DNA from 2 places in the Rothia sp. CCM 9417 genome. Region 1 is predicted to be linked to the other one. Evidence: predicted binding sites of a transcription regulator. Region 1 holds the regulator's gene; the other holds the start of a gene.
The links. The regulator HspR, encoded in region 1, represses chaperone genes until heat shock. The targets are predictions, from matches to a motif close to AAGTTGAGTCNNNNNGACTCAACTT.

Region 1 (15,940 bases):
GCCGAGCGACCACGGCGCGGCGGCCTGTCGTCCATTGCTGAGGGCCTGCGTTTTGTGCGCGGTAACCAGGTGGTGGGCATGTCCTTCCTCGTGGATCTTTTGGGTATGTTCTTTGCCCAGGCCCGCCCTATTATTCCGGCGCTTGCGGCCCTGTCCTTTGGTGGCGGTGAGATAGGGGCAGGGTTCCTGCTGGCGGCTGGCCCTATCGGGGCTCTCACAGGTATTGCCTTCTCGGGTTTCCTCAAAGACCTCTCGCGCCAGGGCCGCTTTTTGACTCTGAGCTATGCGGGCTGGGGGCTGGGCTTTACCGCTTTCGGTCTGATTGCCTGGGTTTTTGACGGCCAGGGGCAGGGGGCCTCGGTGCGCGAGAGCCTCTTGAGACTTTCGCTGGCGGGGCTTGCTCTTGCTTTTATGGGCTGGGCCGATGCCCTGGGCGGGGTCTACCGTTCTACCATTATTCAGACGGCTGCCCCCGACCATATTCGAGGCCGGATGCAGGGGCTCTTCATTATTACCGTGGTCGGTGGCCCCCAGTTGGGCACCGCTGGGGTGGGGTTTGCGGCTGAGGCTATGGGTGCCCCACTGACGGCGGTTATGGGTGGTGCTCTGGTGATTATCACGATTGCCCTGGCGACGGTGCGTGTGCCGGCCCTATGGCGCTATGTGTCTGAGCCGGTCCCTGATACCCGGCAAATTCCCTCCGTCTAGCCCAGCGGTCTAACAAACACCCGCCCTTTATCTCTTGCCCCCGGACTTATACACCGGGGGCAAGAGAGAAAGGGCGGGTGTTAGATGTAACGGGCCGATTTAGAAGTCGATGGTTGCCGGGTCGGGGCCGATGCGTCCCTCGGCAGAAGAGAGCGCATCAATGGCGGTGATGTCATCATCGGTAAGAGTGACCTTCAGTGACTCAAAGTTAGAGACAATACGCTCGGGGGTCACAGATTTAGGGATAGCCACAATGCCGTGAGCACGATGCCAGGCCAGGATAACCTGCGCCGGGGTTGCGCCGTGAGCCTGAGCGATTTGACCAATGACAGGGTTTTCCAGCAGGCCAGAACGGTTACCCATACCCAGCGGGCTCCAGGCCTGGGTGATAATCCCCAGCTCTGCGTGCACCTGGCGCAAGCGCTCCTGGGCAAAGTAGGGGTGCAATTCAATCTGGTGAATCGCCGGGGTCACCCCGGTCTCGGCGATAATCTCGCGGAGCTGTTCCTCGGGGAAGTTGGACACACCAATCGACTTAGCCCTACCCTGCTTCTGGAGCTCAATCAGGGCCTTCCAGGTCTCCACGTAGAGGCCCTGAGAAGGCTTAGCCCAGTGAATCAGGAGCAGGTCAACATAGTCGGTGCCCAGACGTTTCAGGGATGCCTCCACAGCGGTCATAGCCTGCTCGTAGCCCTGCTCGTCGTTCCAGACCTTGGTGGTCACAAAAACTTCCTCGCGGGCAAGACCGGAAGCCGCGATAGCCTTGCCGGTGCCTTCTTCGTTCCCGTAGATTTTGGCGGTGTCGATGTGACGGTAACCGGCTTCCAAGGCCAGGCCCACCACCTTTTCGGCTACGTCGTTCTCTACCTGCCAGACACCGTAGCCTAGCTGGGGAATGGTCTTGCCGTCGTTAAAGCTTAGACGGGGTGCAGAAGTCATGGAAGGTATCCTTTCGCGGGGGGTTGGCTACCTCCCACTGTATGCCCGTGATCTGGCTCCCGGCTAGTAGTGTTCGGTAGTGGTGAACCAGATCTTAGGCTCAGGGACGTTTTTTACCTTTGTGCTGGGCGCCCCGCCCACGATGAGCCGATCGGGTATCTTCCAGAAGCAGGGAAAGCGAAATACGGCGGCGCTGAGGGTCAGCCTCCACCACCCGCACCTGCACAATCTGCCCCGAGTGGACGATGGTGTGCGGGTCTGAGACAAAGTTTTCGCTCATCTGCGACACGTGAATCAGCCCGTCCTGGTGAACCCCAATATCCACGAAAGCACCGAAAGCAGCCACGTTCGAGACGGTTCCCTCCAAAATCATGCCCGGGGCCAGGTCCTTGATGTTTTCCACGCCCTCAGCAAAGGCGGCGGTGCGGAAGCAGGGGCGGGGGTCGCGCCCGGGGGCGCTAAGTTCAGCAAAGATATCGGTAACGGTGGGCAGGCCCACGCTCTCGGTCACAAAGTTACGGGGGTCAAGCTGGCTGAGAGCTTCTGAGGGCACCCGGCTACCGTCCAAGCCACCGGCGGCCTGCACGATGGTGCGGGCCAGCGGGTAGGACTCGGGGTGAACACCGGAGGCATCCAGCGCTTCGCTCCCACCCACAATGCGCACAAAACCAGCGGCCTGCTCGTAGGCTTTAGGCCCCAGGCGGGGTACATTGAGCAGGTCACGGCGGCAGGTGAAAGGGCCGTGCTCGGTCCGGTAGGCCACAATATTCTCGGCAATCGTCTTATTGAGGCCAGCTACCCGCGCCAAAAGAGCCGGGGAGGCAGAATTGACCAGCACGCCTACCGCGTTCACGCAGTCCTCTACCACAGCATCCAGCGAGCGTGTCAGGGCTGCCGGGGTGACGTCGTGCTGGTACTGGCCCACGCCAATGGATTGGGGGTCAATTTTGACCAGCTCGGCCAGGGGGTCTTGCAGGCGGCGGGCGATGGAGACGGCTCCGCGCAAGGAGACGTCTAACCCGGGCAGTTCACGCGAGGCCAGTTCTGAGGCGGAATAGACTGACGCCCCGGCTTCGGAGACCACGACCTTTTGAACACCCCGGTGCCCGGCGGCGGTCAGGCCTTGAATGAGCTGGCCGGCCAGCTTATCGGTTTCCCGACTGGCTGTGCCGTTACCCACCGCAACCAACTCTACTGAGTGCCGGGTCACCAGTTCTTCCAGGGTGGTCAGGGCGGCCTCCCACTGGTTGCGGGGGGCATGCGGGTAGATCACGGCGGTCTCCAGCACCTGGCCGGTAGCGCCCACCACGGCCACTTTAACCCCGGTCCGCAGGCCGGGGTCCAGTCCCAGGGTGGGGCGGGAACCGGCCGGGGCGGCTAGCAGAACATCGCGCAGGTTAGAGGCAAAGACGGCAATGGCATCCTTCTCGGCCTGCTCAAAGAGCTGAGTACGCACCTGGCTGGCAAGACGCGGGAGCAGCCGTTGCCGCCAGGCCAGCCGCACCGTCTTGGCCAGCCAGCCCAGCACCATCTGCTCATCCGAGACAGTGTTGAGTACCTGGGCACCAATGCCCAGGGCCTCAGCTACGGTGCGTTCGTACCAGCCGCGCTCGCGCTCGTATTCCTCGGACAGGATCTCGGCGGCTTCGCGGGCCGCACCCTTGAGCTGGCTCTTGGGCGGGGGCAGAACATCTACATCGATATTGACTTTGACGGCCCCGGCTTTCTCCGCACGGAACAGGGCCAGCACCCGGTGGGAGGGGATCCGCCGGATTTCTTCGTTGAACTCAAAGTAGTCACTGAACTTAGCGCCGGTTTCCTGCTGTCCAGCAATGAGCCGGGAGGTAATCACACCCCTGCGAGTAAAGCGCTGGCGCAGGGTCTCTGCCAGGGTGGGGTCGCTCACGGCCTGTTCAATGAGCAGAGCACGGGCACCCTCCAGGGCATTCTCAACGGAGGCGACGGTGGCTTCTACGGTTCCGGGTTCAGCGTCTGCAAGCTCCGGCTCAACGTAGGCATCGGCAATATCTGCGGTGGGGGCAAAGGGTACTTCTAGCAGGTCCTCCACCAGAGAGTCCAGGCCGGCTTCGCGTGCTAGGTAAGCCAGGGTCTTGCGCTTGGTCTTGTGCGGGGCGTAGAGGGCTTCTAGCTCGTTCTTTGTCGGTGCCAGCGCCAAGGCCCGGGCTAGTTCCTCGGTCAGGACAGCCCGCTCGTGCAGGGTATTGACGATGGCTACCCGGCGCTCTTCCAGCTCGCGCAGGTAACGCAACCGCTCAGCAAGGGTACGAAGCTGGGTATCGTCTAACCCACCGGTCGCTTCCTTGCGGTAGCGGGCGATAAAGGGGACGGTAGCGCCGTCATCGAGCAGGGCAAGAGCCGCTATCACCTGCTCTGGCCGGACGCCCAGCTCCTGGGCAATCCGCTGCTCAATGGGGGAAAGTTCTGCCTCACCTGCTCTTGTCATAGTTTCTAGTTTCTCATTAAGACAGAGTGCCCAGAACCTATGCCGCTAGGCGGGCTATTTATACCGTGCTGACCGGCCAAGGCACCGCCTTGTACCATGGCAGGTTCGAGAGTCATAATGAGCTTATTTGTCTGTAACAGTTGGGCCTATGGTGGTCAGACAGGTGCCCAGCCACCTAAAGTGGTGTCAGGGGACTCAGGATCTCATATATCTATGGCCTAGCCTCAGCTACAGGTTTCTTCCCCCTCCAGTTCACCCGTCCCCTTTGCTTTGGAGAACCACGTGCCAGATGCAACCGATTTCGAATACGCCGACTTCTGCGAGAATTATGGCTCCTTGCTAACCGGCCTCGCCCGTATGGGGTGGACTGCATCTGAGGCCTTTAGCCGGATCGTTGTTCTTTACCCCAGCATTGACCGTGAGCTGCTAGAACGCGCTATCAACTCGGGCCGCTGGGTCTTTGAGGGCCGCAAAGAGCAGATTCACACCAATGTGCTGATGGCATCAGCCCTCTGGTACGCGGTTGCTATCACCTACGACCTAGAAGCTGACTACGAGTACGCCGCGACGGGCCTTGACCCCACCATCGTCCAGGACCTGCCCCGCATGCTGGAATCTTTCTCAGTACCCGCTCAGGTAATCGCCGAGGTGGTGGGCCGCATCGGTGCCGCTCTCAAATACATGGCAGAGCACCCCTACACCGAGCTCGATGAGCAGACTTACGACGATTTTGTAGTCAACCTACCGGCAGAAGTTGATTACATCTCTCGGGACGACTTCGCCTGGCCGCCCTCTCGCGCCCTCATCGAAGACCGCCTGGGCAACCGTTCCTGGAGCAGGGCTCTGCTCAAAGTCGGCATCTGCCCGCCGCATGCGGACTCCCACGGGCTCAAACTGGCTGCAACGAGCCTGAGCGAACGCACCTTCCGCAATACCCTGGGCGATTTCCTCAGCTACTGCATCCGCTACGACCGTAAACCCTCCGTCTTGCTCTACGGTAGCTGGGCCGAAGACCCCGCCCGTACTGGCCGGGTGCCTCACCTGGGTGCTGTCCGCGCCAAATATGACTCTTGGAACCGGGCCCTACAGGTAGGCCGCCAGATGATTAGTGATGCCCTGAGCAGCGCGGCCGCCAGCATACCCGCGGGTGGGGGGCATCAGCAGGCTTCCGCGCCCACAGGCTCCCTCAAAATCAAAGATATCCAGGCGCAGGGAATCGGCGTTGTCCGGCCCAAGTCTCTCACCGACGATGAGCAGATAGCCCGTGCCTGGCAGGAACTCACCGATGTCATGCGTCAGCGCCTTGAAGAGCTCCCCTGGAACCTGTCCCTACGCCTTTACTACATCTCACCGGAGGTTGTAGAAACCGGTGACTACACCAGCTACGTCAATATCCTGCGCTCACCGGCTGGCTATTTCTGTGAACTCACCTCACCCGACGAGTTTGAGACAGTCCTGGTTCAGCTCGACACCCAAGCCCTGCTCAACCGGGGCTGGACCGCCCCCACGGGCTCAGGTCGCTGGACCCGGAACTTCCTCTCTGTGACCGACGCCGCCGATGGAATTATTAGCGCCATGCGCATGGGCATGGGGTGCGGCCAGCCTGACTACTACCAGTCTGATGACCCCACCGGTAGCGCCACCGTAGATGCTGCCCACCCTGGCACCGGGTCTATCCCCATGGTGCCGGTAACAGGCCAAGGCTACGTTGTGGTCGAGGACTTTAGCTAAAGCTCACCTCCCGCTCCGTTTGAGGTTCTGAGCCCTGCGCTTTCTTGTGCGCACCGCTAGAATGGTGTGCCTATGGCAATCTTCAAGAAGGCCCGCAGGGCACCGCGTCTTCCAGCTTCCGGTTTTACGGGCAAGCGCCGGGGAGTTTCTTCCTCCTCGGGATACAAGCCAACCCTGGCGATCATTCTTCTGGTTCTTCTGCTGGTCACCGGTGCTCTCTGGTTGCGATCCCATAACTGGGATCTCCGCGCCGGTTTTGAGAGCATCACCGGTGGTGGACGACCGGTCAGCACCGGCTTCGCGGGCTCAGGGGTCGAAACCTACTCGACTGCCTCCCAGGTCCTTGAAACCATCACCGTGGCCAAACCCTATAGCGGGGGCGGTTACAAGCGTTCAGCTTTCGGCCAGGCCTGGGAGGATATTGACGGCAATGGGTGTGACCAACGCAATGATATTCTGGCCAGGGACCTCACCGACCTGGACCTATCTAAGAACTGTAAGGTGCTTTCCGGGACCCTTACTGACCCCTACACCACCGAGATCATTAGCTTCAGGCGCGGTGAAAAAACCAGCGAAGCTGTGCCCATTGACCATGTTGTAGCGCTCTCTAACGCCTGGAGTTCAGGGGCCTGGCAGTGGAGTCTCACAGAGCGCACCCTTATAGCAAACGACCCGCTCAACCTCCAAGCAGCCGGGCAGTTCAGCAACACCACCAAGTCCAATAAGGACGCCGCTAGCTGGCTCCCCCAAACAGGCTACCGGTGCGAGTACGTTGCCCGGCAGATTTCAGTCAAGGCTGCCTATCATTTGACCATCACCTCAGCGGAAAAACGAGCCATGCAGGGGGTCCTGGCAACCTGCCCAGATCAGCCCGCCTACCGTTCCAGCTTTGCTCGTGGCTAGCGCTTTGACCGGCTTGCCGGTGTGTCACCCAGCGCAATAAAGACACTCACAGAGATCTCCCCGGTTAAGGTTAGATGTGCCACCTGTCACCAAGGCCCGGAGGAAGACCTTGACCTACACCTTTGAAGGCTACCGGGGCGGAAGCCGTGAATACCGGCGGCTGCTCACAGCCCTCTTTGCTGCGGGGGTCGCAACCTTTGCCCAGCTCTATTCCCCCCAACCACTGATTCCCCAGATAGCCCGCGACCTGGCTATCTCAGCGGACCGCGCCGCTCTCACCATCTCCTGCTCCACCGCAGGTCTTGCCCTCTGCACCCTCCTGTGGGCGGCATTAGCTGACCGTTGGGGGCGGGTTCGCACCATGACCCTAGCTCTGTGCGGGGCAACCCTTCTGGGGCTCATAACCCCCTGGATCCAGCTCTACCCTCTGCTCCTTGTTCTTCGAACATTCGAAGGGGCCTTTCTGGGCGGTGTTGCGGGGCTGGCGGTAGCCGTCATTGTGACAGAAGCCCATATTTCGGTCCGGGCTGCGGCCGCCGGGCTTTATATCTCAGGAACCAGCGTGGGCGGGCTCATCGGTAGATTACTCTCCGGGGCACTGACCGAACTGTTAAGCTGGCGGGTAGCTATGTTCTCGGTCTCCTTCACCGGCTTCATGGCCGCGCTAATCTTTATCGTGCTCATGCCTGCCTCACATGACCGTCCCTGCCAAAGAACTGCAGCCTCTGCCCCCTACGCTGACAGCTCCTGGGCAAAAGTGGGGGCACTGCTGCGCAACCGTCAAGAAGTAACCCTCTTCACCGCAGGGTTTGCCCTCATGGGTGCCTTCGTCAGCATCTACAACTACATCGGCTTCAAGCTCCAGGCCGCTCCCTACCACCTCTCACCGCTCCTGCTCTCTTTTATCTTTCTGATCTACCTGCTGGGTACAGTTTCGTCGGGGTTTGGCGGTAAGCTGGCCCAGCGCGGAGGGCTCAAACGGGTTTTCCTGGCGGCCTGTCTGCTCATGGCTGGAGGAATCCTACTCACCCTGGCCCGCCACCTGCCACTGGTCATAGCTGGCCTAGCGCTACTGACTGCGGCTTTCTTTGCCGCTCACGCGCTTGCCTCCGGCTGGGCAGGTGCGCTGGCTGGCCCTGCAAAATCGCAGGCGACTGCGCTCTATAACTCCTTCTACTACGGGGGTTCAGCTCTTATCGGTTGGGGGGCAGGGCTACTTCTGCCCCATGCAGGCTGGGAAGGGCTGGCGCTGAGCTGTACCGCCATGGTTTTCTTCTGCTGTCTGCTCTCTGCGCTCTATCTCCCCTCTCAAGGGGCAGACACTGCGGGATAAGAACTTGTATGCCATCAGCTAGGGCAAAGGCCCGCCACCGGGTGTACCGGTAGCGGGCCTCAGCAACTTACCCTCTAGGGCCTATTGAGCTGATGAGTCATGTTCCTGGTGCTCCAGCGCCTTCTGGCGGGCACGGGCTTTCAGAGTTGTTCCCTGGTTGTTACGGTGAATGAAGAACCAGCCAAGGGCAAGCAAGGCGTACCAGAAAGGCATAGCAATCAGGGCCTGGCGGGTGTCTTCATAGCTAAAGAGCAGGACAATAACACCCACGAAGAAAGCCAGAACAAGGTAGCAGGTGTAGATGCCGCCGGGGAGCTTATAGACAGATGACTCGTGCAGTTCGGGGCGGGTCTTACGGTACTTAATGTAGCTGACCATAATCAGAGACCAGGTTACTACGGTGAGTACCGAGGCCACGGTGGTCACCAGTGTAAAGGCCTCAATTAAGGAGTCTCCCGAGTAGAGCAGGATAATGCCTGAGAAGAGTAGCACCGTGGTGAGGAAAAGGCCATTGCGCGGTACACCGTTCTTGGAGAGGCGGCCAAAGATAGCCGGGGCGCTACCGGTCTGAGCCAGACCGAAAATCAGGCGGGAGGTAGAGAAAATACCTGAGTTGGCCGATGAGGTAGCGCTGGTCAGCACCACAAAATTAATCAGGTGTGCGGCAATAGCTAGCCCTGCCAGGGTGAACATTTCAACGAAGGGGCTCTGCTCAGGGTCAATAGTGCGCCAGGGTGTGACCATCAGAATAACTGCCAAGGTCAAAACGTAGAAGACGATAATACGAAGAGGCACCGCGTTGATAGCGCGGGGAAGGGTCACAGTGGGGTTCTTGGTTTCGGCAGCTGTAGTGCCTATGAGCTCGGCACCCAGGAAAGCGAAAATACCGATCTGGAAGGCCGCGAAGAAGCCGCTGGCGCCCATGGGGAAGAAACCGCCGTCATTCCAGAGGTTTTCCACCGATGCCCGCTGTCCGCTGGGTGAGGTAAAGCCGGCAATTACCATAATCGCTCCCACGATGATAAGAAGGACGATGGCAACAATTTTGATCAAAGCGAACCAGAACTCGATTTCGCCAAAGTTCTTGACGCTGGGCAGGTTCAAGGTAAGGAGCAAGCCAATCAAGCAGACAGCGGGAATCCAGGCGGGTAAATCAGGCCACCAAAAGTGGACATAGCCGGTAATGGCGATAATATCTGCAACGCCGATGACAACCCAGGTAAACCAGTAGGACCAGCCCATGAGAAAGCCAGCACTGGGCCCCAGGATATCGGTGATGAAATCGTTGAAGGTTTTATAGCTCAGGTTAGAGAGGAGTAGCTCTCCCATGGCCCGCAGAACCAAGAAAATGACGACCCCAATAATCGCGTAGACCAGAAGCAAGGATGGGCCAGCCAGTGAAATCGTTTTGCCGGAGCCCATGAAGAGGCCGGTACCAATCGCTCCACCGATAGCGATGAGCTGAATATGCCGGTTGGAAAGCCCGCGTTGCAGGCCTTCCTTTTCTTCTAGGCCCGGTGTGTTCTCGGTTGTTGCCATAAGCACCCCCTGATGTTGTTGTGTCCTGCCTGCTTTTGCCCTCTTCATCCGGGGCCAGTGGGTCCCTGGGAGGGATGATCAGGCTCATAAGACTAAGTGGTTATGGTCAAGTCTAAGCCCTCTTGCTCCTCATATCTTTCAGTACCGGGTAGTAGGCAGGATTCATGATAAATTGATGAAAGTTCGCTCACTCCAAAAAACATAATTTAGATGGGAAAAATCGCGTGGACGCTCTCCAGCAGGTACTCGATGAAACCAGCCGTATCATTTGGGGTCCCTGGCTTTTGCTACCGCTTCTCGTGGGCACCGGCATTTTTCTGACTGTCCGCCTGGGCCTAATTCAAATCAGACTTTTTACCAAGGCAATGAGCCTGCAGTTTGGTCGCCGAGCCAGGCAGGAGGGCGCAAAAGGTGACATTTCATCCTTCCAGGCTATGAGCACGGCCCTGGGGGCAACGGTGGGTACCGGCAACATTGTGGGTGTCGCTCTCTCCCTGAGTATCGGTGGCCCCGGGGCGCTCTTTTGGATGTGGGTTACCGCTATTATCGGCATGGCCTCTAAATACTCAGAATGTTTTTTGGGTGTCCGTTTCCGTCACCGTGACAAGATGGGGGAACTGACAGGAGGCCCCCAAGCCTACCTGCAACGAGGCATCCCTAACCGCTTTGGCAAGTTCCTGGCAACAATGTTTGCTATCTGCTGTGTTTTCGCCTGCTTTGGCATTGGTAACATGACCCAATCCAATGCTATCTCCGCTAACCTGGAGCACTCCTTAGGGGTACCATCCTGGGCTACCGCCCTTGTCCTTGCCCTCCTAACTGCCTTGGCTCTTTTGGGTGGCATTAAGACAGTCTCGAAGATTGCCGCTTTTTGTGTTCCCCTGATGATTCTGCTTTATCTAGGCTTCGGTGGCTACATTGTGGCACGTAATGCCGCTATGATCCCGGAGGCCTTTGCCATGATTCTGCGGGGAGCTTTCACCGGGCAAGGAGCCCTGGGCGGGGCGGTCGGTGCAGGAATGATTTTTGCCCTACAGGTCGGTGCCCAACGTTCCCTCTTCTCTAACGAGTCAGGGATGGGTACCGCCTCTATCCCCGCTTCAGTTGCCACGACGTCGCACCCTGTGCGCCAGGGCCTGGCCTCCATGACCCAGACTTTCGTGGATACCCTTGTGGTGATTTCCATGGCCGGTTTCATTCTGCTGACCACGGGCACCTGGACTAACTCCGAACCGGCTACTGCCACCGCCCAAGCATTTTCCTCCGGTATTCCTGGGCCCTGGGGCGGCTATGTGGTAACCCTCTGCCTGGTGCTTTTGGGGTATTCAACCGTGCTGGGCTGGTCCTACTACGGTGAGCGCGCCCTTGAGTCCCTGGGCGGCGGTAAACGAGCCATTACTGGCTACCGCATGGTCTTTGCCCTCATGTGCGGGCTGGGCGCAGTCGCTCCCCTGTCTGTAGTTTTTACTTTCTCCGATATCATGAACGGCCTGATGGCTATCCCCAACCTCATTGGCCTCATCCTGCTCTCAGGCCTGGTCGCCCGTGAAACCAAGAAGTACCTGACCCACGACCCCAACTTTGTTGCCACGGTCGATACTATTGACGGCTTCATGTACGGCCTACCCGGTGGCTTGGATGCCCAGATTGACCACGAGGTAGACCTCAGCCAAAGCGAACCCGCCCTAGAGCACCCCGACACCACCCGCCTCAAAGTAATCACTCAGAAGATGATTGAGGAAGACCTTATGACCAAGGAAGATTCCAAGGTCTACGATGTGTCCGTTGAGCAGGTGCATACCGGGAGCATCCCCCTGGTCACTGGTTCTCTGCCGATTATCCAGCAGGCCAAACCCACCTTTGGCTCCCCCACCGATCCCAGGGCAGCAGAGCCCCCTCAATCCTAATTAGGGGGGCGGGGTCTATAATGGGTGCCTTAGCTACCGGTGGCGCTTAGAGTTTCCGCGAGCACCGGCTACCCTTTCAACCTCGCAAGGAGAGTTATGGAAACCAATAAGCAGAAGCAAGACCTCGAGCAGAAGGCAGCACGCACCGCTGCCGGGGAAGATTTAAACGCTCCGGTGCCCGAGAAGTTCCACCGTCAGCCCTACTCTTTTGTTCGTCGCGGTGACCGCCTGACCGCCCGCCGCCAGAAAGCCTGGGATGCTTACGCCCCCACCCACCTGCTGGACCTCCCCCGCAATATTGGTGACACCTCAGTTGCCGAGGGTGCCGTCTTTAACCCGGAAGAGCTCTACGGCCGCGCCGGTGCGCCCCTGGTCCTTGAAATCGGCTCTGGCCTGGGTGAGGCCATTGTCCACCGGGCAAGTCAGGTCCCCGAAGCCAATTTCCTAGCTGTTGAGGTTTACACCCCCGGCATTGCCGACCTGCTGCTCAAGATGGGCCAGGCCGGGGTAGAGAATGTGCGTGTAGCGCAGGCTAACGCCCCAGAGCTACTCGATAACCTGCTTGAAGAGAACTCTGTCGATGAGCTGTGGGTTTTCTTCCCCGATCCCTGGCATAAGGCTCGCCACCACAAGCGTCGCCTGGTCTCCCCGGCTTTTGCCGATAAGGTAGCCCGCGTGCTCAAGCCCGGCGGTACCTGGCGACTGGCAACCGACTGGGAAGAATACGCCCTGGTTATGCGTGAAGTTCTCGATGCCCACCCCGACTTTGTGAACGCTCACGCCGGTGAGAACACCAGTGAGGATGACCCCGTTGGCGGTTGGGCTCCCCGCTGGGAGGGCCGTGTGGTGACTTCCTTTGAGCGTAAGGCCGGTGAGGCTGGCCGCCGCGCCCACGACCTGACCTATATCCGCCGCTAAAGCTCGGCATCCTCTACTTTTTGATACCCCCGTCCTTTCTCTCTTAGCCCCGGTGTTTAGAACCGGGCACAAGAGAGAAAGGACGGGGGGTTAGGCAAGAAGAGATTAACGGGGGCGGTAGAGCACCACGGCCTGGGACTTGGGGCGGGGCGCCGGACGCTGTCCGCGCGCCAGGTGCACCGCACCGCCAGACGTCCCGGCGGCAAACACACGAGCGCCCTCCTGTAGGCGGTGGCGTAGGACCTCATTTTCACGCAACAGCTCCGCGTTACGGGCCTTGAGGGCCTCTACCCGGTTCTCCAACTGCATGATACGTTTAATCCCCTCGAGGGAGACACCGGACTGGGAAAGCTCCTGAATCTCTTGGAGCTTGAGCACATCCCGCTCCGAGTAGCGGCGAGCCCGGCCCGGAGCTCGTGAGGGCTGAACCAGCCCCATGCGGTCATACTGGCGCAGAGTCTGGGGGTGCATACCCGCCAACTCTGCGGCCACAGAAATCACAAAGACCGGCCGGTCAGATTCAAGTTCCATGGTTACTCAGCCGCCTTCCGCAAAAGCTCAGCCCGTAGGTTAACCTGTGGTGCCAGCGCCAGGAAGTTATCCAAGGCATCAGAGGCCTCCTGGCTCAGGTCGGTAGGTACCTGAACCTCGGGAATGACCAGTAGGTCGCCGCTACCCTTCTTGGTGACGAAGCCCCGCCCCTTGGCCCGCAGTTTCCGGCCGGCTGGTGAGCCGGCAGCCAAGCGGAGTTTGACGGTAGAACCATCGAGGGTGGGCGCTTCAATAACACCACCGTGCAAGGCTTCTTGCAGGCTGACAGGAACCTTGACCAGCAGATGATCACCCTGGCGTTCAAAAACGGGGTGGGCATCGACTCTCACCGTAACGATGAGGTCGCCCGCTCCCCCGTGACCGGGGTGGCCTTTGCCGCGCAGGCGGACTTTCTGGCCGTCCTTAACTCCGCGGGGCAGACGGACCGTGGTTTGGGAGCCTCCGGGGCGGAAGACCGATACTTCACCGCCCTGGTAGGCCTGTTTCAGAGAAATGCGGACGCTAGTGGTGGCATCCTCGCCCTTGGGAGCCGGAGCGGAGAAGCCGCCGGGGAAGCCGCCCCCGCTGCTGGCACCGAAACCGCCGCCACCGAACATGCCCCCAAGTAGGTCCTCAATATTAATGTTGGCGCCGCCGGAGGAGGTATGAAAGCCACCTGCGCCTGCGGGAAAGCCACCGGCGCTTCCAGGAAAGCCACCTGCGCCTGCGGCGCCTGCGGGAAAACCCCCGGGGAAACCACCACCAGCCCCTGCGAAGCCTGCAGCTCCGTACTTGCGGATCTGGTCGTATTCTTCTTTTTGCTTGGCATCTGAGAGGACGTCGTAGGCTTCGGAGACCTCTTTGAACTTCTTTTCTGCGGCCGTGTCCCCTGGGTTCTGGTCGGGGTGGTACTTGCGGGCTAGCTTGCGGTAGGCCTTCTTGATGTCTGCCTCGGAGGCAGACTCAGCTACGCCCAGTACCTTATAAAAATCTTGATGGAGCCAGTTTTCGCTCGCCATTGCCTCTCCTTCCGAGGTAGATCTTAAGTCTTTTATGCTGTGCTTATTATCTTGGGGTCTTGCTCACGGCAAACCCCTCTTCATGTGTGCAGGTAGGGGCAACCCAGTATTCTGGTTCCCTGCCTGGTGTAAAAGGCGGGCACCCAACCTGATCTATCAGGCCGGGCGCCCGCCCCTTGTCTGTTTTATTCGGCCACTGCCACAGCTACCTGGGCGGTGCGGACCAGGCGGTCCTTGACCCGGTAGCCATTACGCAGGACCATGCAGACTGCATCCGGTTCAACCTCGCTGGTCGGTTGCTGCAAAACAGCCTCGTGGACCTGCGGATCGAAAGGCTCCCCTACCTCGCCAAAGCGCTCTAAACCTTGCTTAGTGAGGGTCTCTTCCAGCTTGGTTGCGATAGCGGCAAAGGGGCCATCTTCCAGGTCGCCGTGTTTGCGGGCGGCATCAATATCGTCAATCACCGGCAGCAGCGCAGAAACTAGGTCAGCAACCACGAAGTCGCGGAGCTGTTCCTTCTCCTTGGCCGTGCGGTTCTTGAAGTTGGTGAACTCAGCCTTGAGGCGAAGCAGGTCTTCCAAACGCTCAGCCGCTAGGGCCGCATCGGGGCTAACCTCAGCTTCTGATTCCGCTTCGGCGGCGGCAGACTCTTCGCCTGCCGCAGCCTGAGCGGAAACACCGTCGGGCTCAGGGTGGCCCTCAGCAGCAGGTGCCTGGAAGGCTTCTTCCAAGGGGTCACCGCCCTGGGGTTCTGTGGGCTCTTGGGTGTTCTCAGCCATGATTAGTTCTTCTTCTCGTCGTCTTCATCGATTACTTCGGCATCGACAACGTCATCGTCTTCAGCCTGTTCCCCCTCGCCGGCGGCGGCATCAGCCTGAGCCTGGGCGTAGAGAGCTTCACCCAGCTTGGTCTGTGAAGCCTGCAGCTTCTCGAAGGCGGTCTTGACGGCTTCGTCGTCTTCACCTTCAAGGGCGGCCTTCAGGGCGTCAACGTCAGCTTGAACCTCGGTCTTGACATCCTCGGGCAGCTTGTCGCCGTTTTCCTTGATGAGCTTCTCGATGGAGTAAGCGGAGTTCTCGGCGGCGTTGCGGGTCTCGGCGGCCTCGCGGCGTGCCTTGTCCTGCTCTGCGTGAGCCTCGGCGTCCTTGACCATGCGGTCGATGTCGTCCTTGGAGAGTGAGGTACCGCCGGTGATGGTCATGGACTGCTCCTTGCCGGTGCCCTTGTCCTTAGCGGAGACGTGAACGATGCCGTTAGCGTCGATGTCGAAGGTGACCTCGATCTGGGGTACGCCACGAGGAGCGGGGGCGATACCGGTCAGTTCGAAGGTGCCCAGGTTCTTGTTGTCGCGGGTGAACTCGCGCTCACCCTGGAAGACCTGAATCGATACGGAGGGCTGGTTGTCCTCAGCGGTGGTGAAGGTTTCAGAGCGCTTGGTGGGTATCGCGGTGTTGCGCTCAATCAGCTTGGTCATCACGCCGCCCTTGGTCTCGATACCCAGGGAGAGGGGGGTGACGTCAATCAGCAGAACGTCCTTGCGCTCACCCTTCAGCACACCGGCCTGCAGGGCTGCACCCATGGCGACAACCTCATCGGGGTTAACACCCTTGTTGGGTTCGCGGCCACCGGAGAGTTCCTTGACTACCTCGGTTACTGCGGGCATACGGGTTGAGCCACCGACCAGAACGATGTGAGCGATGTCCGAAACCTTGACGTCTGCCTCAGCGATAACGTCGTTGAAGGGCTTCTTGGTGCGCTCGATCAGGTCGCTGGTCATGTCCTGGAACTTGGCGCGGGTCAGCTTCTCGTCCAGGTGGATGGGGCCCTCGGGGGTAACGGAGAGGTACTGCAGGGAGATGTTGGTGGAGGTTGCAGAAGAGAGTTCCTTCTTGGCCTGCTCAGCGGCCTCGCGCAGACGCTGGAGAGCGATCTTGTCCTTGGACAGGTC
Region 2 (15,940 bases), on a different contig from region 1:
GTCCTCTGGTCTTGGGTAGGTTGGATCGAGGCTGGGTCATTGCCTCTGAAACTGCCGCCCTCGACATTGTGGGCGCCTCCCTGGTGCGAGAAGTCGAACCCGGTGAGTTCATCACCATTGACGAGGACGGTTTACGTTCCCAGCGGTTTGCTTCAGCTCAAGCCGCCGGTTGCGTCTTTGAGTATGTCTATCTGGCCCGCCCCGATACTACGATTGCCGGTCGAAGCGTCTACGAATCCCGGGTGGAAATGGGCCGCCAACTTGCCCGTGAACACAAGGTTGAAGCTGACCTGGTCATGCCCACACCGGAGTCCGGTACCCCTGCGGCTATTGGCTATGCCCAGGAGTCTGGTATTCCTTTCGGTAACGGCCTGGTCAAAAATGCCTACGTTGGCCGTACCTTTATTCAGCCCTCTCAAACTATCCGGCAGCTGGGTATCCGCCTTAAGCTGAACCCTCTGCGTTCGGTGGTTGAGGGTAAGCGCCTGGTTGTTATTGATGACTCGATTGTTCGTGGCAATACCCAGCGCGCCCTGGTACGGATGCTACGTGAGGCAGGAGCCAAGGAGGTTCACATTCGAATTTCTTCGCCTCCGGTCAAGTGGCCCTGCTTCTACGGTATTGATTTCGCTTCTCGCTCTGAACTCATTGCTAACGGGCTGACCATTGATGAGATTCGTCAGTCGCTGAGTGCTGATTCCCTGGGTTATATCTCCGAAGATGGCATGGTTGCAGCCACCGAGCAGCCCCGCGAGCGCCTGTGCACTGCCTGCTTTACCGGTAAGTATCCTATTGAGCTTCCGCATGAGGACCGACGCGGTAAATCTATTCTGGACAAGGTCGCCGGTGGCCCCCTAGCAGGAACTGCTGCTGAGGTGACGGTAGAACGCCCAGTAGCCCATAAGCCTGACCACGCCCAGGCTATTTCTCTTGAGACTCGGGCCGGGTCCCGTTCACTGGAAAAAAAATTTGAGGATCCGGCCCAGCAGTCGCAACCTGCACGGCCAGGCTGCGAGCCCGGCCCCGACGCTGAGCTTGAAGATTTGGTACTCCCCCAAGACACACGCCCTGCCGCTGAGTGCGGCACCGACCGAGAGGCAGGCTGATGAGCCAAAATCAGAACGCAGTTACCTACGCTTCGGCGGGGGTTGATGTTGAAGCGGGTGACCGCGCCGTTGAACTCATGAAAGACGCTGTTAAAGCAACCCACGGTGCCGGTGTAGTAGGCGGCGTGGGTGGCTTTGCTGGCCTGTTCGATCTCTCGGTGCTCAAGGGCTATAAGAAGCCCTATCTGGCAACCTCCACCGACGGTGTGGGTACCAAGGTTGCTATTGCGCAGAAGCTCGATATCCACCACACCATTGGGCATGACCTGGTGGGCATGGTGGTTGATGACATCGTGGTAACCGGTGCCAGGCCGCTCTTTATGACCGACTACATCGCAACCGGCAAGGTTGTGCCCGAGCGTATTGCCGATATTGTGCGCGGTGTGGCTGAGGGCTGTTCTTTGGCGGGTACCGCCCTGGTAGGTGGTGAAACCGCTGAGCACCCCGGCTTGCTGGCTGAGGACGAATACGATCTTGCCGGTGCTGCGACCGGCATCCTTGAAGCCGATGAGCTCTTGGGCCCCGACCGGGTGCGCGAGGGCGACGTCCTGATTGCTATGGCGTCTTCCGGTATTCACTCCAACGGCTATTCACTGGTGCGTAAGGTGCTCTCTCTTGCGGGCTGGGAGTACCAGCGGCAGGTCCCCGAGCTGGGCCGTACCCTGGGTGAGGAACTTCTGGAGCCTACCCGCATTTACACTGCTGACTGCCTGGACCTGATTGAGGCTTTCCCCGTCAACGGTGAGGACGGCCAGACCGGTTCCGGTATCCGTGGTTTCTCGCATGTGACCGGTGGCGGCTTAGCCGCTAACCTGGCACGCGTTCTGCCGGTAGGTACCGTGGGTATGGTAGACCGCTCCACCTGGGAGATTCCGGCTATCTTCCGCCTGATCGGGGAACTAGGATCTGTGCCCCGGGCGGACCTTGAGCGCACCCTCAACCTGGGTGTGGGCATGATTGCCGTGGTTGACCCCTCGGTGGCTGATGCCGCTCTTGCCCGACTCAACCAGCGGGGTCTGCCTAGCTGGGTGCTGGGCACCGTTGAGGCCGACACCGGCCAGCACAGGGATAACCCCGACTATGTGCAGGGCGCTAAGGGCGTAGACGGCGGTGCCGCCGTGCTCCTTGGTTCCTACCGCTAAACACAGAATGAAATGGCCCGGAGCTTGTGTTCAACCTCCGGGCCATTGTGAGCATTTTTAGGAGTCAGTCAGCCGATTATAGATTCCTTGGACGGTACGGGCGTTCTGTGCCCAGGTGCGGGTTCGAGCAAAAATACGCCCCTGCTGGGACATACCCCGGCGCAGGTCCTCATCAGTTGCCAGAGCGCACAGTTGCCGGGCAAAAGAGCCGGGGTCCCCTGCACTGGCGATTAGGCCGGTGGGTCCGGTCACCCGGTTCTCAACAAGTTCGGTCAGCGGGGCTAGGTCGCTCACAAGCAGAGGCCGGTTCAGCGCCATAGCTTCAATGGGTTTGAGCGGGGTGACACTCTGGCAGACCCTATCGCGGGTTCGGGGCACAGTAAAAACGTCGAGAGCCTGGTGGGCTGTGTAGGCGGTGTGTGGGTCTACTTTACCCAAAAAGACGGTGTATTCTTCTAGGCCCAGGGAGCGGGTCAGAGCTTCAAGACGCACCCGGTCACTACCGTCACCGGCCAGCATCAGCCGCGCGTCAATACCCTGCTGGCGCACAACCGCTAGCGCCCGGATGAGGGTATCGAAGCCCTCATAAGGCACCAGTGAGCTAACCGAGCCGTACCAGAAGCCCTCAGCGCTCAGCCCCAGTTTCTGGCGGGCCTGAGCCGGGGTCAGGTCAAGGTCAAAGAGGCTCTCATCAACGCTGTTGGGAACCACCGTGATTTTTTGAGGCTCCAGGCCCCGTTCCACCAGGGTACGCTTCATGGTCTCGGAGAGAGTAATGAGGTGGTCAGCGGCCTGCATGATCTGGGTTTCCCGGGCACGGGTGAGAGCGAACCGTTCGCTGGCGGCGGCGCTCTCGCGGCGTGCCTCAGGCTGGTGGGAAAGCCAGGTTTCTTCCAAGATACCGCGTACCTCGTAGACCCAGGGGATATTCCAGTACCGGGCCAGGGATCGAGCCACCAGCCCGTTATGGAAATGGGTGGTGGTATGGATGAGGGCTGGCGGGTTATCCGCGTAGCTGTAAGCTAGGTGCCTGACCCACTGCTCGATTTTCTGGGGCTGATACGACGCCAGTTTCCAGGGTAGATGACGCCGGTAGGTAATACCTTCGACCCTTGCGGTGGGGAGGGCATCGAGCTTACCGACGGTCACGGGGTAGCCGGTGCGGGTCTCTGCCCGCAGGTTTACCCCGCGCTGCGCCAGGGCGGTCAGTAGGCGGTGGGTTCGTAGGGTGTAGCCAGACTGGGTTGCAGGTAGAGAGTTAGTAATCAGGTGCAGGGCAAAGGGTCTACGACCGGGCCGAGCGGCGCCGGTAGCCGGTGAGTTTTCGTTCAGCTGGGGAAACCATGTTTCTTGCAGGAGGGTGGCCTCAGCTGCGAGTTTTTTAGCCAGTCTTTTCTTTCCGCTGGTGTTTGCTATCGCGCATGCTTCGGTCAGACGACCAGCCGACCACAGCGCCCGCGCCAGGGTAACCGGGGGCAGGTTCTTGTCGTGTTCCAGGTCAACCAGGTTGGCAGCAGCCAGTACCTCCCAACCCAACCGGGTGCTGATACTATCTGCGCGTCTTTGCCCTGCCCGAAGGCGCTGTTCTGAAAGCGCCAGTGCTTCCTTATCCCCGGTCATCAGTGCGCCCATGGCTTGGGTTCCCACCCAGGGTGTACGGCTCAGACCGGTACCCAGAAGCTGACGGGGGCCAGCGGGGAGCCGCCGCGAGGCTTGAACCGCAAAAACGGCGGGGTCTGTGCCCAGGGCACCCACACTAATACGGACGGCAAGAGTCGCATTCTTTGCCAGGTAGGCTAGCTGTGATGCTCCTTGTGGCAGGCTCATGAGTGTGTCCTGCCTGTCTCTACCGCCTTTTCGAGCACCGTGAGGTAGCGCTGGGCTAGCTGGTCGTAGTTATAGTTCTTGAAGATAAAGTCACGACCTGCATGACCCACCTGGAGCAGTGAACGATCGGTTGCCAGGCGGCACCACAGGTCAGCCAGTTCCTGAGGGTTCTCAGGCTCTACCAGGGCACCTACCCCCACCGCTTGCATAATGTCAGCAGCTTCGCCGGTGACCAGGGCTATGGGAAAACGGGGCACGGTCAGCAGTTCATACAGTTTGGAGGGTACGGTGCGTTCAAAAGCCGGGGTATTTTTGAGCGAAACAATCGTGGCATCGCACCATTTATAGTTTTTACGGACCTGCGAGCGGGGCTGTAAAGGCTGGAACTTGACGGGTAGGTTCCTTGCCCTGGCGTAGTCCTGGAGCATCTGCCGTTCTGCTCCCTCCCCCACAATACGGAGTTTAAAGCGGGTCTCGGGTTGGGCTTTTTGGGCCAGTTCTAGAGCCTGCAAGAGGGTGATAAGCCCCTGGGAACGACCAACCGTCCCAGAATAGAGCAGACGGAGTTGCCCTGGGCGTTGGGGGGCCGGATCTATCCTGCTGTGAAACATAGTTGGAGTGACCCCGTTAGTGATAGTTACGACCTCCTGCATGTTGCGCCCACGCAGTTTTCGGGCGAAGCGGTGAGTAACGGTAACCAGTACGTCGGCCTGCCGCTGCGCTCGGGTAAAGGACCGTGAGAAGCGGCGCTTTACCCGCTCACGCAGGGCGATACCACTGATTTCTTGGCTGGGTCTGGCCACAATATCGGGCCAGGCATCGCGCAGTTCAAGAACCAGGGGCACATGCAGAAGCTTTTTAATAGCGATACCGGCGTAGGCCGAAGGCAGCCCCGGGACGGTTGCAACAACAACATCGAAGCGATCCCCGCCGAGAGCCAGGATCAAGGCTTTACCCACCGAGCTGGTAGCGGTAATAATCTGATCAGCCAACCGGGTTACTCCAGAAGGACCGTGGAGAAGATAGGGAAGACGTAAGACACGCTCCCCATACTTACCCCGGTGAATACGCGGAGTATCCCGGTGCTTTTCACGCAGGAATCGGCTGGCCTCCGCATCCGGGTAGTGGGGCGGCGGACAGAAAACGGTCACCTGGTGTCCTGATTTCTGCCAGCGTTTTACCAGAGCCGACCAACGGCGCTGAGGCGCACCAATTTCGGGCGGATAGTAGTGCGTAACGACAAGTATTTTCATTGAGATGATGTGTGCTGGGTGTGGTTGGCCAAGGGCGATTATTGGGTCTGTAACTACCTCAACTGTACCCCTTTTAAGCCCTCCTATGCCTGTCAAAAACCCTCGTCTTGCCTCTTCTCCTTGGGACAGTACTTCCTGGGGGCATAAAATAAAAGGGCCTGCTAGCATTTGCTGCCAGCAGGCCCTTTAGGGCTGGGTGAGGTAAGAACCCGCATCATAAGGAGGCGGTCTTACTTCTCCAGGTATTCATCGGCGTACTTATCCACATAATCCGAGTAGTCGTCCTCATCATCGTAGTGATGAGCAGACGCCTTAGGCTTGGATTTGCCACTTGTTCTCAGTTCACGTTCGAGTGCCGTGTAATCAGTATCGGGGCTGAAATATTTCATCTCCCGAGCCTGCCGAGTTGCTTTAGCCTTTTGACGGCCGCGCCCCATGGCGAGACCCCCTCTTTATCGCTCGTATCTGGCTACCCATCCGTGCTCAAGGGAGAACCAGAAAATCTTTCAGTCTTTTCCGTATACAAGGGTACCTTGTTTTAAGCATATTTGCTTGTCTGTTCGCCCAGTGAGATGTAAGAAGCATAAAAAATAGGGAAGAGCCCTCATATTACGAGCTACTTCCACCCAGGAAGCTCACCCTTTTACGCTCTAGATTCAGAGATTTAGTCTCCAGAGTTAAGTGAGTCTTGAGGAATTGCCCCTGAGCAGATAAAGCGCTTCTGCAAGGTCTTCGCGCCAAAGATAGGTTGCGCGGCGATCAGCGCGGCCCGGTCCGCGGTTAATGATGGCCAGGGGCTTTCCTGCGCGGACGGCATCGAGGGCTATCTTGTAGCTACTCATGACGGCCAGGGACGATCCGAGTACGAGCAGGGAGCGGGATTGCTCTAGGAGGTCTTGGACACGGGTTTTTCTGGTGGCGGGGACGGGTTCGCCAAAGTAGACCACGGCAGGTTTGAGGCGGGTGGAGCCGCAGGCAAGGCAGCCGACCATCTGAAAGTCGCGGATAAAGGTAGCGTCTAGGTCTACATCACCGTCGGGGTTGACCTGTAGGGAAGGGCCGGTGACCCGCTCAAGGTAGCCTGGGTTAGCGTCGTTAATGCGAGCATCAAGGCTGGTGCGGGCTTCTTGGGCGCCGCATTCGAGGCATTGGATGGTGGAGAGGTCTCCGTGGAGCGGGAGCACGGTGCGGCTCCCGGCAGCGGTGTGCAGGCCGTCTACGTTTTGGGTGATGATGCCGGTGAGGTGCCCGTTGTTTTCGAGCTCGGCCAGTAGGTAGTGGGCGGTGTTGGGGTGGGCGCGGCTCATCTGCCGCCAGCCGACGAAGGAGCGGGCCCAGTAGCGGTGGCGGGCTTGGGGGTCGTAGAGAAATTCTTGGTAGGTCATGGGCCGGTGGTTGCGCAGTGATCCGGCGGGGCCCCGGTAGTCGGGTATTCCTGAGCCGGTAGATATGCCTGCCCCGGTCAGGGCCAGCACTGCCCCGTCGGTAAGGAGTTCCTGGATGCCCCGGCAGGCAACTTCGGGGTCGGTGGGCGGGGTAGTTTCGTGGACGACCCGTTCGATAGAGCGCAGGGCGGCGGCGTGGGTGGCAGCGATGTGGGCCTGCTCGGTCAGGTGGGTGGGCTCGCCCGCGTAGCGGGTATCGAGTCTTTCTCCCCGGTGATGCGGTTGGTTCTCTCTCACTCTTCCAGTGTAGGTGAGTATCTCCGCAGCATCAGCCCTGGCAGGTGCAAGGGGGAGGCAAGCTGGCTGGGGCTGACATGAATTGTTCAGCGAGCGCCAGCGAGCCGGGCAGGAAGAAAGCTTGCCGACCGACCTTGCACCTGCGGTGAAGGAGGGTTAGCTGGCTGTAAGGACCAGGCCTTCCACGGCTACATCGGGGTTAATATCCACCCGGACGGTGTCGCCGTCCTTGATAGTCCCTGCAAGGATTCCTCGTGCCAGGCGGTCGCCGATTTCTCGCTGAACCAGGCGGCGCAGGGGACGGGCGCCGTAGGCGGGGTCGTAGCCTGCTAGTCCCAGCCACTCGGTGGCGGCAGGGGTGACATCCAGGGTCAGTCGGCGGTCCTCCAAGCGGCGGGCCATGGACTTGATTTGCAAGGCCACGATGGAGGACAGGTCCTCTGCGCTCAGTGGCTCAAAGATGATGAGCTCGTCCAGGCGGTTGAGGAACTCCGGTTTGAAGGCGGCGTTGACCGTGTTCATAACTGCGCTCTTGCGGCTCTCATCGTCCAGGTTCTGGTCGATCAGGAACTGAGAGCCCAGGTTGGAGGTCAGGATGAGGATGACGTTACGGAAGTCAACGGTGCGGCCCTGGCCGTCAGTGAGGCGGCCGTCGTCAAGAACCTGGAGCAGGATATCGAAGACTTCGGGGTGGGCTTTTTCGACCTCGTCGAGTAGAAGGACGGAGTAGGGGCGGCGGCGGACTGCTTCGGTGAGCTGACCGCCTTCTTCGTAGCCGACGTATCCGGGAGGGGCCCCGACTAGGCGGGCGACGGCGTGCTTTTCGGCGTATTCGCTCATGTCAATACGGACGAGGGCACGCTCATCGTCGAACTGGAACTCAGCCAGAGCTTTGGCCAGCTCGGTTTTACCGACACCGGTGGGGCCCAGGAAGAGGAAGGAACCGATGGGCCGGTCGGGGTCGGAGATACCGGCGCGGGAGCGGCGCACGGCATCGGCTACGGCGGCGACAGCTTTCTTCTGGCCGATCAGCCGTTTGCCGAGTTCTTCTTCCATGTGCAGGAGCTTTTCGGATTCGCCTTGGAGCATACGACCTGCGGGGATACCGGTCCAGGCGGAGATAACTTCGGCGATTTCGTCGGCTGTGACTTCTTCGGAGACCATGGATTCTTGCTGGGCGCTGCTCTCTGCCCGCTGAGCTTCGGCCAGTTGCGCTTCAAGGGCGGGGATTTCGCCGTAAAGGATCCGGGAGGCTTCTGCCAGGTTGCCTTCGCGTTGGGCTACTTCTGCTTTGGAACGCAGCTCGTCGATTTGGGTTTTGAGGTCGCCCACTCGGTTGAGTCCGGCTTTCTCAGCTTCCCAGCGGGCGTTGAGGGCGTCGAGTTCTTCCTTCTTGTCGGCCATATCTGCACGTAGGGCATCTAGGCGTTCGAGGGAAGCGGGGTCGGTTTCGTTGGCGAGCGCCAGTTCTTCCATGGTGAGGCGGTCTACGGCACGGCGGAGGACGTCGATTTCTTCGGGTGCCGAGTCGATTTCCATGCGCAGGCGCGAGGCGGCCTCGTCGATCAGGTCGATGGCCTTGTCGGGGAGCTGGCGGGAGGGAATGTAACGGTTAGAAAGGTTGGCGGCGGCGACCAGGGCGGAGTCTGCGATGGCTACCTTGTGGTGGGCTTCGTAGCGTTCTTTGAGGCCGCGTAGAATGCCGATGGTGTCTTCCACAGAAGGCTCACCGACAAAGACTTGCTGGAAGCGGCGTTCCAGGGCGGCGTCTTTTTCGATGTTTTCGCGGTATTCGTCCAGGGTGGTGGCACCGATCAGGCGTAGTTCGCCGCGGGCTAGCATGGGCTTGAGCATATTGCCCGCATCCATGGAGCCCTCGCTGGCACCGGCACCGACGACGGTGTGGATTTCGTCAATGAAGGTGACGATTTGGCCTTCGGATTTTTTGATGTCTTCGAGTACGGCTTTAAGGCGTTCTTCGAATTCACCACGGTATTTGGCACCGGCGACCATGGCACCCAGGTCCAGGGAGATAAGGGTTTTGCCGCGCAGGGTTTCGGGTACGTCGCCGGAGACCATGCGTTGGGCTAGGCCTTCGACGACGGCGGTCTTACCGACACCGGGTTGCCCGATCAGTACGGGGTTGTTCTTGGTGCGGCGGGAAAGTACCTGTATGACGCGGCGGATCTCGCTGTCTCGGCCGATGACGGGATCAAGTTTGCCTTCGCGGGCGATGGCAGTGAGGTCGGTGCCGTACTGTTCGAGGGCACCGAAAGTGCCTTCAGGGTCGGGGGTGCTCACGGTGCGGTCTCCTCGGACTGGGGGGATGGTTTCTTCTAGGGTTTTTTCGCTGGCACCTGCGGCGGTGAGGGCACGGGCGGTTGCGTCGTTACCTGCAGCTAGGGCGAGCAGGAGGATTTCGGTGGAGATGTAGGTGTCCCCGAATGTTCCGGCTTTAGCCTGGGCTGTTTGAATGGCGCTCAGCAGGGCCCGTGAGGGCTGTGCTTGGGCGGTGGATTCTCCTGAGGCTTTGGGGAGCTTGGAGATTTCAGTGGATGCCGCAACTGAGAGTGCATCAACATCGATCCCTGCGGCTTTGAGGACCGCAACCGCTACGCCCTGGCGCTGGTCAAGCAAGGCTTTGAGCAGGTGGGGTGTATCGAGGGTGGGGTTGCCTGCGGTTTGGGCGTTAAGGTTGGCGGCCGATAAGGCCTCTTGGCTTTTACTGGTGAATTGCGCTGACATTTTTCTCCTGAGCTAGTAGGTCTTTTCCCTAAGGTTGAGTGTACTTCACTCAACTCATAATTGAGTCTACTACACTCAACTTATATACACCAGGTAGCTGAGGCCTTCCCCACCCTTGACCCACCGAGCAAGAAGGCCAATCCACCGAGTCCGGCTAGCTCAATCCAAGAAATCATATATGGATTCTGCCCGCTCCAATTCTTCCTTGACAGAATCATCGACACCGCGGGAGACCGATTCAGCTCGCCGCCAGTTACTCAGGGAAAGGAGCAGGGAGGCAGTTGCAAAGGCGTAAGTGAGGATACCGGCTGGGTTGCCGAAACCGGCTGAGAGCCCAATAAAGTCACCCCCCAGTAGTGACGATGCCGCCGAGACAACAGTTCCATCCAGGCGGTCGGGGACCAAAAAACCGAAGATGAGGGCCATCAGCCAGGTGGCACCCCAGACAAGCGCGGTCCTCGGCGGTAGACCTGCCCGTTTACCAGCTTTTTGTAATTTCATTTCTTTGCCCGAGAAGTAGGCTGCAGCTAGCATCAAACCCGCCAGGATCGGCCCTAGTGAGATGGCGAAAATTGGCAGCAGGCTACCGTCGGCACCAAACAGGGAGCGCCCAGCAACCACCCACAGGGCCGAGAGAAGTGCCCAGGGAACAGCCAGGTAGAAAATAGCCCTGGTCAGGAGCCCGCCCTGTCTCATCAAGTAGGGGTGTGACCGGGCCTCACCAGGAGCACCCGACTGAGGGCCCTGCGGAGGTAGGTGATTGGCTGAGGTTTTTTGCATTTGGCTCACTCCCCCATTTTAGGCCCACCCTTCTTAGTCCTCACAAGAAGCAGGCACCACAAAGCCGGGGTGGCCCACCTCTTGACGGTGAGCCACCCCGGCTTTTGAGTTGCGAGGGTTACCTGCTAGCTGAGGTTACCCTGCCCATCTTCGAGGTGACTACGCAGGAACCACTGGAAGAGCTCCAGTTCGGCAGTCTGACCGATCAGCAAATCTTCGGTAATAGGGTCAATATCGCCCACCTTAGCAATAGCAGCACGGTGGTCTTCGATAACAGCGCTATAGACGTCATTAAGAGCACGAATATGGGTCATAGCGTCAGCACGGTCAACATCATATCCGGCCCAGGTGCGCTTTTCTACCAGGTCGCCTGAGAGACCGTTGGGGGAAACACCCATGGTAGCCATGCGCTCTGCGATGGCATCAACAAAGCCGCGCACCTGGTCTACCTGGGGGTCCAGCATTTCGTGGACTGCGATGAAGTTGGGGCCAACGACATTCCAGTGAGCATGCTTGAGGACCAGGTGCAGGTCATTGAGGGCGTGCAGGCGGAGCTGGAGGACGTCAGCTACGTGGTGGCCAGACTCTTCGGTGAGGCCCGGTACGGTAAATGATGCGTATTTGCTCATGATTCTTAAACTTCCTGTTAGGTAATCAGGTCGATCCCAAGCTGTGGGTTTCGGCCTGCTGTGTAGTTCCAACCTTACGCTGTCCCTGCCGCCATTTCAAGGCTTATTCTGAGTAAATCATAATAAGGAAACCCTGATTTGACAAGGTATTCTGCCTAAAACAGAAGGTAAGCAAGGCTAACCTCAGCGCAACTGACTGGGTACAACACTCTCCCCAAAGGGATCTTAGCCAGCCCCTGCTCTACCCACCAAAGACCATAAACCATTTATGTGATTTACAACATATCCCCCGGGGTTCTAGCTGACCGTTGCCACCGGTCCCAGTCTATGACTAGAGTAAGAGTCAGCCACAGGGGGCTCGCCCCAGCGCTACCAGCTCCAGACCTAAGAGTAAAAGATCGTGACAGCACCCACCCCATATACTGCCCCCTGCACAACACCCAGCAAGGCCCAAATTCGCCGCTGGCGGCGTTATTTAGCAGAAGAAATCTCCGAAGCTCGCATTTACGCTGCGCTGGCTGAACGCACCCACGGTAAAGAGGCAGAAATCTTAGGCCAAGTAGCCCAGGCCGAATACCGCCACCAGAATCACTGGCGCCAGCTTCTTGGAGAACACGCTTTTCCTGAGCCCAAACCTTCGGTCTCGGCCCGTATTCTTGAACTTCTAGCCAAAAATTTTGGCTCAGTCTTCGTTCTTGCCCTAGCCCAAAGAGCCGAGGGACGCTCCCCCTACGCGGAGGATCCCGATGCAACTGAGGCTATGGCAGCCGATGAGGCTATCCATGAGGAAATCATTCGAGCCCTTTCTACCGCTGGCCGAGAAAAGCTTTCTGGCAACTTCCGCGCCGCTGTCTTTGGCGCAAATGACGGCCTTGTCTCTAATGCTGCGCTCATCATGGGTGTTGGCGCTAGCGGGGTCAGCAACTCTATGATTCTTCTTTCTGGTGTCGCAGGCCTGTTGGCAGGCGCGCTTTCTATGGCTGCCGGTGAGTTTGTATCGGTCCGTTCCCAGCGCGAGCTACTCGATGCCTCCCGCCCCACCCAGGTCACCCTCGATGTAGCCCACCAGCTCGATATTAACCAGAATGAGTTAGAGCTGATTTACAAGGCCCGCGGTATGAGCGAGGAGGCAGCCCACCACCGTGCCATGGAACGCTTTGGGCACTTCACCTGCGACTGCGACCCCTCACTCTCTTTCCGCGACCTTGAGGAGGATCAGGAAGCGGGGGTAGAACACGGTGCGCTGGGTAGCGATGTGGGAGCTGCCGCCTCAAGCTTCTGCTTCTTTGCCTCCGGCGCTCTCATTCCGATCCTGCCCTACATCTTTGGGGTACAGGGTCCATTCGCTATGTTGCTAGCCATGTTGCTGGTAGGCCTTGCCCTCATGCTAACCGGTGGCGTGGTGGGCCTACTCTCCGGTGCTTCGCCTTTCAAACGTGGCTTACGTCAGCTAGCTATTGGCTACGGAGCTGCCCTGGCTACCTACTTGCTGGGGCTGGCCTTTAATGTGGCTCTGGCCTAGCCAGCAATCTCTCTGAGCAAGCGCTCAGGACCACTGTCTCAAGCTACCGCCCCCTGGCCTCAATACCCTTTAGGCTAGCTAGCGCCTTGCCCCTATCCGCTAGTTCTTGCCCGCCCATCAGCCCTGACCTACTTGCTCTTGTTGACCGACAAAAGGCAGGGGCTGGAGCCTATAGCTCCAACCCCTGCTCAGATACTTATCTGTCCTTCTCTATCTTCTAATAATTAGAGAAAGGCTACTTTCTAAGAGGCAAAAATCTCACGCATGAGCTGAGCAGCCTCAGAAGGAGTCTTACCCACCTTCACACCAGCAGCTTCCAAGGCCTCCTTCTTAGCCTGAGCGGTACCCGAAGAACCGGAGACAATCGCACCAGCATGGCCCATAGTCTTACCCTCAGGAGCTGTAAAACCAGCCACATAGCCAACAACAGGCTTGGTCACATGAGCCTTGATAAACTCAGCGGCACGCTCCTCAGCATCACCACCAATCTCACCAATCATCACAATCGCTTCGGTCTCAGGGTCAGCTTCAAAAGCCTCCAGAGCGTCAATGTGGGTGGTGCCAATAATGGGGTCACCGCCAATACCGATAGCGGTGGTAAAGCCAATATCGCGCAGTTCAAACATCATCTGGTAGGTCAGGGTGCCTGACTTAGATACCAGACCGATTTTGCCCTTGCCGGTGATGTTGGCGGGGGTAATACCCACCAGGGATTCACCGGGGGTAATGATACCGGGGCAGTTGGGGCCAATGATGCGGGTGACCTGCTTGCCCTCAGCATTGACCTTGCTCTTGGCGTAGGCCCAGAATTCGGCAGTATCACCTACGGGCACGCCCTCGGTGATGACAACCACCAGGGGAACCTCAGCGTCAATCGCTTCAATAACAGCGTCCTTGGTAAAGGCCGGGGGTACAAAGACGATTGAAACGTCTGCGCCGGTCTCCTGGATAGCTTCAGCCACAGAGCCAAAAACCTTCAGCTCGATATCCTGGCCCGAAGCGTCCTTGTGAGTAACGGTGGTGCCAGCCTTGCGGGCGTTAACGCCGCCCACAATCTGGGTACCAGCGGCCAGCATACGGGCGGTGTGCTTAGTACCTTCACCGCCGGTGATGCCCTGAACGATGACCTTAGAGTCCTTGTTCAAAAAGATAGACATAATAAAAACCTTCTAAATCTGTGTTTTCGCGGTGAATTAAGCGTTGTAAGCCAGCTCGGCGGCCTTATCGGCACCGGAGTCCATAGTCTCGGCCAGGTGTACAAGCGGGTGGTTGGCCTCAGAAAGAATGCGGCGGCCTTCTTCCACGTTGTTACCGTCAAGGCGAACGACCAGGGGCTTGGTTGCCTTATCGCCCAGGATCTCAAGAGCCTGAACGATACCGTTAGCAACAGCGTCACAGGAGGTAATACCACCAAAGACATTGACGAACACAGACTTGACCTGCTCATCGTTGAGGATGATATCCAGACCAGCGGCCATAACCTCAGCAGAAGCGCCGCCACCGATATCCAGGAAGTTAGCGGGCTTGACCTTGCCGTGGTTCTCGCCAGCGTAGGCTACAACGTCCAGGGTGGACATAACCAGGCCCGCACCGTTACCGATGATGCCGACCTGACCATCGAGCTTGACGTAGTTAAGTTCGTTTTCCTTGGCCTTGGCTTCGAGGGGGTTCTCTGCGCTCTTATCGACCAGGGCCTCGTGATCGGGCTGGCGGAACTCTGCGTTATCGTCCAGGGAGACCTTGCCATCCAGTGCCAGAATCTTGCCGTCACCGGTCTTGACCAGCGGGTTGACCTCCACCAGGGTGGCATCTTCCTTCTTGTAGACCTCGCCCAGCTTGACCAGTACAGCGGCTACAGCCTGGCGGGTGTCCTCGGCAAAGCCAGCTGTCTCAACGATTTCAGCGGCCTTAGCGGGGCTAATTCCCTCAATGGGGTTGATGTCTACCTTGGCCAGAGCCTCGGGGCGCTCAACGGCCAGAGTTTCAATATCCACGCCGCCTTCCACCGAACACATAGCCAGGTAGGAGCGGTTAGCCCGGTCAAGCAGCATAGAGAAATAGTACTCTTCGGCAATGTCAGCGCCCTGAGCAATCATCACGCGGTGAACGGTGTGGCCTTTAATGTCCATGCCCAGAATCTGCTGAGCATACTCGTAGGCTTCATCGGCGGTCTTAGCAACCTTAACGCCGCCCGCTTTACCGCGGCCGCCTACCTTGACCTGTGCTTTGACAACGGTGACGCCACCAATTTTTTCGGCAGCGGCTTTTGCTTCTTCTGGGGTGGTAGCTACGATGCCCTGGAGCACGGGTACACCGTGCTTCTCAAAGAGATCTCGTGCCTGGTATTCAAACAGGTCCACAGGAGTGTCCTTCTTCGTCGAAGTCGTGCCGGGCCGTGTGGGCCAGGCCTTTACAAATGCGAAGCCTCCACGTGCCCCCAGCGAGAGCCAGAGCACACAGAAGCCTCTCCATGAGCAACTTTAGCGCACTTCACAGCAAGGGAGCTAACTTATCAAGTTATATTGAGCGACCCAGTTAAGTACGATCAAGTTAGCAGAGCTAGGCTCAGCTACTTAAGGAGGGCACAGGCATCCAAGATATTGACCAAGAACGGTGCTGTGTCTGAAGCCCTCGGAACCATGAGGTACTCCATCTCATCAATACGCCATAGCATAATCCTGGCTTCAGAAACCCGGCAGCTCATGGCCTGCCCCGGTTTAAAGACATCGGGTGGGAAGTCAAAAGCTACAACTTGGTCAATCACCTGCGCAGCTGCTTGCCCGCTAAGGTTAAGGACGGTGCGGTTAACTGATACATCAAGAACCAGACCCTCATCATTCCCTAGGGCAGTAGCTAAAGCTCGCCCTAGTTTCACCGGATCAACGCGGGTCACGACCAGGTAGACCCCTGCTTCGACATAAAGGCAGGCTACGACCTGTCGGGTACCGTAGAGCATGTAGCGGGCTAATGCGTCACCGCTGACCTGGCCGGGTAATTCGGGGAGGGAAACTCCCAGTACCTTTTCTAAACGGTGAGCGGCGGAGCTAGCAGGGTCCACTTCAAGCCGGAAGAGCGACAGGTCAGATATTTCCTGAAGCTGGATACGGGTATCGGTGACCTCGTCCATGGCATGAGCGAACTCCTCAGCAACCGAGGGCAAACTACTGTCATTGTTCATCGAGCTACCTCATTGTGGCATGATAGAGAACCGGCAAAGGCATGATACCCCCTTAGGGCGCTAGCGGCCACGATTA

Region 2: the regulator HspR is predicted to act here: its motif matches at 9,787-9,811, upstream of clpB (ATP-dependent chaperone ClpB).

The regions. Positions count from the first base shown of each region.
Region 1 covers NZ_JBLXXT010000003.1:165,371-181,310, forward strand. The annotation lists gene ACN082_RS06035 (MFS transporter) at 1-708, shown strand, start outside; gene ACN082_RS06040 (aldo/keto reductase) at 808-1,647, opposite strand; gene ACN082_RS06045 (Tex family protein) at 1,748-4,111, opposite strand; gene ACN082_RS06050 (TY-Chap domain-containing protein) at 4,394-5,842, shown strand; gene ACN082_RS06055 (HNH endonuclease family protein) at 5,915-6,745, shown strand; gene ACN082_RS06060 (MFS transporter) at 6,855-8,078, shown strand; gene ACN082_RS06065 (amino acid permease) at 8,160-9,617, opposite strand; gene ACN082_RS06070 (alanine/glycine:cation symporter family protein) at 9,842-11,524, shown strand; gene trmB (tRNA (guanosine(46)-N7)-methyltransferase TrmB) at 11,621-12,442, shown strand; gene ACN082_RS06080 (heat shock protein transcriptional repressor HspR) at 12,548-12,973, opposite strand; gene ACN082_RS06085 (DnaJ C-terminal domain-containing protein) at 12,976-13,992, opposite strand; gene ACN082_RS06090 (nucleotide exchange factor GrpE) at 14,178-14,771, opposite strand; gene dnaK (molecular chaperone DnaK) at 14,774-15,940, opposite strand, start outside.
Region 2 covers NZ_JBLXXT010000001.1:385,086-401,025, reverse strand. The annotation lists gene purF (amidophosphoribosyltransferase) at 1-1,106, shown strand, start outside; gene purM (phosphoribosylformylglycinamidine cyclo-ligase) at 1,106-2,248, shown strand; gene ACN082_RS01800 (glycosyltransferase family 4 protein) at 2,306-4,075, opposite strand; gene ACN082_RS01795 (glycosyltransferase family 4 protein) at 4,072-5,328, opposite strand; gene ACN082_RS01790 (DUF3073 domain-containing protein) at 5,559-5,765, opposite strand; gene ACN082_RS01785 (Sir2 family NAD-dependent protein deacetylase) at 6,006-6,941, opposite strand; gene clpB (ATP-dependent chaperone ClpB) at 7,167-9,755, opposite strand; gene ACN082_RS01775 (hypothetical protein) at 9,915-10,535, opposite strand; gene ACN082_RS01770 (Dps family protein) at 10,661-11,164, opposite strand; gene ACN082_RS01765 (VIT1/CCC1 transporter family protein) at 11,565-12,686, shown strand; gene sucD (succinate--CoA ligase subunit alpha) at 12,929-13,843, opposite strand; gene sucC (ADP-forming succinate--CoA ligase subunit beta) at 13,880-15,046, opposite strand; gene ACN082_RS01750 (hypothetical protein) at 15,256-15,864, opposite strand; gene pcrA (DNA helicase PcrA) at 15,938-15,940, opposite strand, start outside.